2 regions of the Stenotrophomonas sp. SBJS02 genome follow, and region 1 is predicted to be linked to the other one. Evidence: predicted binding sites of a transcription regulator. Region 1 holds the regulator's gene; the other holds the start of a gene.
What was found. Region 1 encodes FliA, which starts transcription of late flagellar genes. Its sites were predicted from a motif close to TAAAGTTTNNCNNNCNNNGGCCGATAA; they were not measured.
Positions count from the first base shown of each region.

Region 2: FQS62_RS22320 (methyl-accepting chemotaxis protein) is a predicted target of FliA. The motif match lies at 1,878-1,904, and genes of this name have one in related genera.

Region 1 is NZ_CP109812.1:2,229,695-2,233,101, reverse strand. It holds partial or broken gene flhF (flagellar biosynthesis protein FlhF) at 1-602, shown strand, start outside; gene FQS62_RS10465 (MinD/ParA family ATP-binding protein) at 589-1,476, shown strand; gene FQS62_RS10460 (RNA polymerase sigma factor FliA) at 1,473-2,216, shown strand; gene cheY (chemotaxis response regulator CheY) at 2,274-2,666, shown strand; gene FQS62_RS10450 (protein phosphatase CheZ) at 2,666-3,271, shown strand; gene FQS62_RS10445 (chemotaxis protein CheA) at 3,274-3,407, shown strand, end outside.
Region 2 is NZ_CP109812.1:4,231,847-4,235,253, forward strand. It holds gene FQS62_RS22320 (methyl-accepting chemotaxis protein) at 1-1,759, opposite strand, end outside; gene FQS62_RS19520 (NAD-dependent epimerase/dehydratase family protein) at 1,970-2,863, opposite strand; partial or broken gene FQS62_RS22325 (S41 family peptidase) at 2,962-3,407, opposite strand, start outside.

The sequences.
Region 1 (3,407 bases):
GCGCCGGCAAGACCACCACCATCGCCAAGCTGGCCTCGCGCTTCGCCGAGAAGCACGCGCCGCGTGACGTCGCCCTGGTCACCACCGACACCACCCGCATCGGCGCCCGCGAGCAGCTGTACGGCTACGGCCGCCAGCTCGGCATCGCGGTGCACGAGGCCAACAGCGGTACCGATCTGGACCAGCTGCTGGAACGCCTGAAGGACTACAAGCTGGTGCTGATCGACACCGCTGGCCTGGGCCCGCGCGACCGCGCGCTGGCCGCCCAGCTGCAGTGGCTGCGCGCCGCCCGCCAGGTGCGCACCCTGCTGGTGCTGCCGGCCAACACCAGTTTCGGCGACATGGACGAGGTGGTCCGCCGCTTCGGCGCGGCCAACCTGCAGGGCCTGGTGCTGAGCAAGCTGGACGAGACCGGCCGCTTCGGCAATGCCCTGTCGGTGGCCGTGGACCATGCCCTGCCCATCACCTGGGTGACCGACGGCCAGGACGTTCCGGAGGACCTGCACCGGGCCAGTGCGGCCAATCTCGTACTTCGCCTTGAAGATTTGCGCCGCGCGGCCGATATGCCCTGCAACCCGGAGTTGAACCATGCCGTCGCGTGAGTACGCCAAGCTGACCAAGACCTTCCCGCTGTCGGCCACCCGCAGCGAGCCGCTCGGCCCTGTGCGCACCATTGCCGTCACCGGCGGCAAGGGCGGCGTGGGCAAGACCAACGTTTCGGCCAACCTGGCCGTGGCGCTGGCCGGCATGGGCAAGCGCACGCTGCTGCTGGACGCCGACCTCGGCCTGGCCAACATCGACGTGATCCTGGGGCTGAACCCCACCTTTACCCTGGCCGACCTGGTCGCCGGCCGCTGCACGCTGGATGACGTCATCGTCGAAGGCCCGAACGGCGTGCTGGTGGTGCCGGCCGCGTCTGGTCGCCGCCACATGGCCGAACTGGCCCCGGCCGAGCACGTCGGCCTGGTCAACGTGTTCTCCGAGCTGGAACGCGAACTGGACATCATGGTGGTGGACACGGCCGCCGGCATCACCGATGGCGTGCTGACCTTCTGCCAGGCCGCGCAGGACACCGTGGTGGTGGTCTGTGACGAACCGGCGTCGATCACCGACGCCTATGCGCTGATCAAGGTACTCTCGCGCGAGCGTGGCGTGGACCGCATCCAGGTGGTGGCCAACATGGTGCGGGACCCGAACGAGGGCCGCGTGCTGTACGAGAAGCTGACCCGCGTCTGCGAGAAGTTCCTCGCCGATGTCTCCCTGAATTATCTGGGCTGCGTGCCGCAGGATGACTGGCTGCGCCTGTCGGTGCAGCGCCAGCAGCCGGTGGTGAAGGCCTACCCGTCCAGTCCGGCAGCACTGGCGATCACCGAGATCGCGCGCCGTACCGCACGCTGGCAGGCACCGACCGAACCGCGCGGCGGCGTTGAGTTCTTCCTCGAACGCATCCTCAAGCAGCGAGGGGTGGCCGCATGAAAGGCGCAGCCCAGTACAGGGAAGTCCAGCGCTCGGCAGCCAACGAGGTCATCGCCCAGCACTCGGATCTGGTGCGGCGCATCGCCCACCACCTGGCCGCACGCCTGCCGGCGAGCGTCGAGGTCGACGACCTGATCCAGGCCGGCATGATGGGATTGATCGAGGCCTCGCGCAGCTATGACGCCGACCAGGGTGCCTCCTTCGAGACCTATGCCTCGATCCGCATCCGCGGTTCGATGATCGATGAGATCCGCCGCGGCGACTGGGTGCCGCGCTCGGTGCACCGCCGCGCACGTGATGCCGCCGCCACAATCCGCCGCCTGGAACAGAGCAGTGGCCGTGCCGCCAGCGCCACCGAAGTGGCCGCCGCGATGGAGATGCCGCTGCCCGAGTACCTGCGGCTGATGGAAGACGCCGCCCGTGGTCAGGTACTGAGCCTTGAATCGCGCATCGAAGACCAGGGCGAGCTGGACACCGTCGCCCAGGGTGGCCCGACCCCGCAGCAGGTGCTGGAGCGCGGCGAGTTCGGCCGCGAACTGGGCAAGGCCATCGGCCACCTGCCTGAGCGCGAACAGCTGGTGCTCTCGCTGTACTACGAGCAGGAACTGAACCTGAAGGAGATCGGCGCGGTGCTCGGCGTGAGCGAGTCGCGGGTCTGCCAGATCCACGGCCAGGCGGTACTGCGCCTGCGTGGCCGGCTGAAGCTGTTCGAGGCTGCCGACGCCGGCCTCGAAGAATGAACATCCCCGAGGCGGCTGCCCCCGGCCGTCCGGAATGAACAACAAAGGAATTCTGCTTTGAACAAGAACATGCGCATCCTGATCGTCGACGACTTCTCGACCATGCGTCGAATCGTCAAGAACCTGCTGGGCGATCTTGGCTTCACCAACACCGCCGAAGCCGAGGACGGGCATGCTGCGCTGTCGCTGCTGCAGAGCCAGCCGTTCGATTTCGTGGTGACTGACTGGAACATGCCGGTGATGACCGGCATCGAGCTGCTCAAGGCGATCCGTGCCGATGCCAAGCTGAAGACCCTGCCGGTGCTGATGGTCACCGCAGAAGCCAAGCGCGAGCAGATCATCGAAGCCGCCCAGAGCGGCGTGAACGGCTACATCATCAAGCCGTTCACCGCACAGACACTGGAAGAGAAGCTCGGCAAGATCTTCGAACGCCTGGCGGCCAGCGCCTGATGGATACCACGGTCGACAAGAACGCCCTCGCCCTGCGCCTGCAGGAAGCCCTGGACGCACTGGAGTCCGGTGACGAGGCCGCCTGGCGGCAGCGCATCGACGGACTGGTCGCGCTGCGCACGCAGCCGATGATGAGCGGCCTCTCGCGGCTGGCCCGCGAACTGGGACAGGCGCTGGGTGAACTGCCGACCGTGCCCAGCGAAGCCGGCGAACTGGACGATGCCTGCGCGCGCCTGGACCACGTGGTGGCGATGACCGAACAGGCCACGCACCGCACCTTGGACCTGGCCGAGGAATGCCGCAGCCTGACCGAACAGCTGCGCGCCGAAGGCCTGCAGCCTGGCCAGGACGCGCAGCTCGAGCGCATCCGCCACAACCTGACCGAGATCGCCCTGACCCAGAGCTACCAGGACCTGACCGGGCAGATCATCCGTCGCGTGGTCGGCATTGTCCGCCGCGTGCACGAAGGCTTCGGCGCACTCGGCCTGCCGCCGGAACAGCATCGCACCGACCCGGAACTGGCCGGGCCGGCACTGAAGGGACTGGACCGCCACGCGGTCTCGCAGAACGACGCCGACGACCTGTTGTCGGATCTGGGGCTGTAAGCATGAGCGCGGTATCCGACGACATCACTGCCGATTTCATCATCGAGGCACAGGAAATCCTGGATCGCCTCGGCGAACAGCTGGTGTCGCTGGAGCAGGCACCGCAGGACAGCGATCAGCTCAACGCGGTCTTCCG
Region 2 (3,407 bases), 2.0 Mb from region 1:
ACTGCTGGATCTGTCCGACGATCTGGGTCAGCTGCTGCACGGTGCTGTTGGCGTCGTCGCGCATCACCGCGAACACGCCGTGGAAGTCGCCCTGCATGCGCGCGCTGAGGTCGCCTGCGGCGATCGCGCGCAGCAGCGTCGACAGCTCGGCCAGGTTGTGGTCGCTGACCTGCATCATGGTGTTGAGGGTTTCCACCATGCGGCGGAAGTCGTGGTCGAAGCGCAGCGTGTCGCCGCGCACCGCGAAATCACCGGCTGCGGCGGCTGCGGCCAACTGCTGGATCTGCTCATTGATCGCGGCCAGGTTGCTCTTGGTGGTGGCCATTGCAGCGGTGAAGACCGCCTTCTCGCCCGGCAGCGCTTCCATGTCCACGCTGAGGTCGCCCACGGCGTAGCGCTGCATCACTTCAACCAAGCGCTGGGTGACTGCATTGCTGGACGCCACCAACTGGTTGCTGTCGGCCACCATGCGACCGTATTCGCCGGGGAACGCCGAGGCATCCATGCGGTAGCTGAGCTCTCCGGCATCGTGGCGGCGCGCCATCTCCGCCTGCGCAGCCATCACCGCCTGCAGCTGGCCGCGCATGCCCTGCATCGCTTCCAGCAAACGCCCCACTTCATCGTCGCTGCGTGCCGGCAGGGTGCTGTCCAGCTTGCCCGCGGCGACATCGCCGGCCACACGCACGGCTTCGGCCAACGGGCGGATCGCCAACCGGCGCAGCAGCACATAGACACCGGCACTCAGCGTCAGCGCGGCCACCACGCCAACCAGCAGGGTCAGCCACAGAAGCTGACGCGCCTCGGCCACGATCACCGCATGCGGCATCACCACGCCCAGCGCGAAGCGCTGAGGGGCGTCGCCCACGCGCAGCGGCACATACACGCGCACATTGCCGGCCGCATCGGGGCTGAAGGCCTCGAACGGACGATCGGCGGCGATGTCGGCCAGCATGCTGCGGGTCAATGCATCGTTGCGCGGCTTGCCGATCTCGGCGGCATTGGCCGAAGCCAGCACCACGCCCTTCGGCGACAGTAGTTCGACGCGGCCGGCCCCCATCGGCTTCAACGTGGCCAGGTGCTTCTGCAGCGCTGCCAGCGAAAAGTCCACGGTGAACACGCCAAGGAACCTGCCGTTCTCGATGATCGGCGTGCTCAGCGTACTCATCAGCACCTGCTGCCCGGCGATGTCATAGGCATAGGGTTCGCTGACCTTCGGCAGCTTGTCGCGGCTGGGCACCATGTACCAGTCACCCGAACCGCTGGCGGTCTCGGTGTAGTCGGTCATCGTCGACTGCTGCGGCTTGCCGTCGTGCCAGGCCCAGTAGCTCATGTAACGACCGGTAGCATCGTGCGCTTCGGTGTTGACGAACTCTGCATCCTTGCCGTCGAAGGCATCGGCCTCCCACATGGTGCTCTTGCCCAGCCACTCCGGGTGGGTACGCAGCTGTTCGCCAAGCACTGCCGCCAGGCTGGCGCGATCGGGCACGTCACCGCGCGCGCGCTGGGCGAGCACGGTTTCGACCATGGCATCGTTGCTGGCGAAGGCGGTGCCCAGGTCGGCCGAAACCTGGCGCGCTTCGGCGTTGGCCTCGCTGGTCATGGTCTGGCGCGAGGCGCTGATCAGACTGGCGCTGGCCTGTCGGTAGATCAGGAATGCGGTCAGGCCGAAGCACAGCAGTGCGATCACAGCGGTGCCCAGCATCAGCTTGTGGGCAATGCTGCCCGGGCGGCGGGCAGCGGCGGAGCGGGAAGGAGGCATGGAAAGGTCCGCAAGGCAGTTCAGGACGACCGGCGCCGCGAAGGCACCGCGCAGGCGCGCGATCCATCGCGCAGGCCACCGGCCGCCGGGTCGTGCCCGGCACTGGAAGCGCACCGGGTTAGCGGCCGCCTGCCAACGAGGTTGAGGCGGCGGGCCTGCACATTCCTGAACCTGCTCAGGGTCGGGTCAGGAAGCCGCCCCGTTGCCGCCCTATTCGGCCACGCGGTCCTTGATCCATTGCGCCCGCGGCAGAACTTCGATGCTGCCAGCGGCGTACTGCTGCAGGACATCGTCCGGCCCAAAGCGCGGCTGCCAGCCCAACGTCCTGCGCATACGGGCGCTGTCGTAGACGCGATCGATGCTGAGCGGCAACGGCCAGCGGCGGCGCTCGAACTCGGCCAGCAGCTGTGGCGCGCGACGGGCCAGCACGTTGCGCGGCTGGGTCGCCAGTTCCAGGCAGTCATCGCGCTGGAACGGCGTCGGAGCGCAGGCAATGTAGCGCGCGAAGGCCGCGCCCTCATCGTGCAGCAGCGCGGCGTGCGCGCTGGCCACGTCGCGCGCGTCGATGCCACGGTGCAGGCGGAACATCGCCATCCGCTCCGGTGGCTCGGGGAAGCAGCGGGCCATGCGCAGCACGCGCACGCTGAAGCCCGGCGCGGCGGCAGCTTCAGCCAACGCCTCTGCCTGCAGCTTGCTGCGATGGTAGATGGTGCGCGGCAGGGGTTCGGTGTCCTCGTCGATCCAGCGGCAGCCGCCGGCCACCACCGCGTGACCATAGAGCGCGGTGGTGCTGGTCAGCACGAAGCGCCGTGCACCGGCCTCGCGCGCCGCCTGCAGCAGGTGCGCGGTGGCGTCCACATTGATCTGCTGGAACACCGCATCCGGCACCAGCCCGACGTGCGGGGCGTGCAGCGCCGCAGCATGGATGACCGCGTCGACGCCCTGCACCGCCCGCGTGACCGCATGACGGTCGGTGACATCGGCGATGATGCGCGTAGTGGCGAACGGACTGCGATCCAACCCCACCACTTCATGGGCCGCCGCCAACGCGCCGAAGATCGCACGCCCGATCCGCCCGGAACTGCCGGTCAACAGAATCTTCATTGAGTCCATTCACTCGAAGCGCCCGGGAACTACCGGGATGCTTCGATTCTAGGCATGCAGCATGTCGTCTGCGATAGGGCGCGGTTGCAATTGTGCGTTCATTTCTGCAATGCCGATCGGGCCAGCAACTGCCGCGCGACGAACAGCGGATCGTCACCGCCTGCTGCATCAGGCGTGACACCGGTACGTTCCCAGTTGCTACCGGTACGCAGGTTGATCGGCTGCCGGTCGGGAATGCTGATCTGATAGCCATCCGGCAGCAGCACAGGATCATCGAACATATGTGCCGCGCCCCCACTTCGACTACCAACGACACGTGCCCGCCCCTGCGCCTGCAGCGAGTACGCGACAAATTCCGCGGCCGATCCGGTACGGCGGTCGATCAGGATCACCAACGGCTTCAGGTACGGCGGAAGGCTCGCTGGCGGCAGTGGCACGGGAGTACGCCGTCCACGTTGCTCCAGCACCTGCACTGCGGTGACATCTAACTCCAGCAGGGTACGCACCAGCAGGTCCGCACTGCCGTCATCGCCCCCCCCCGTTC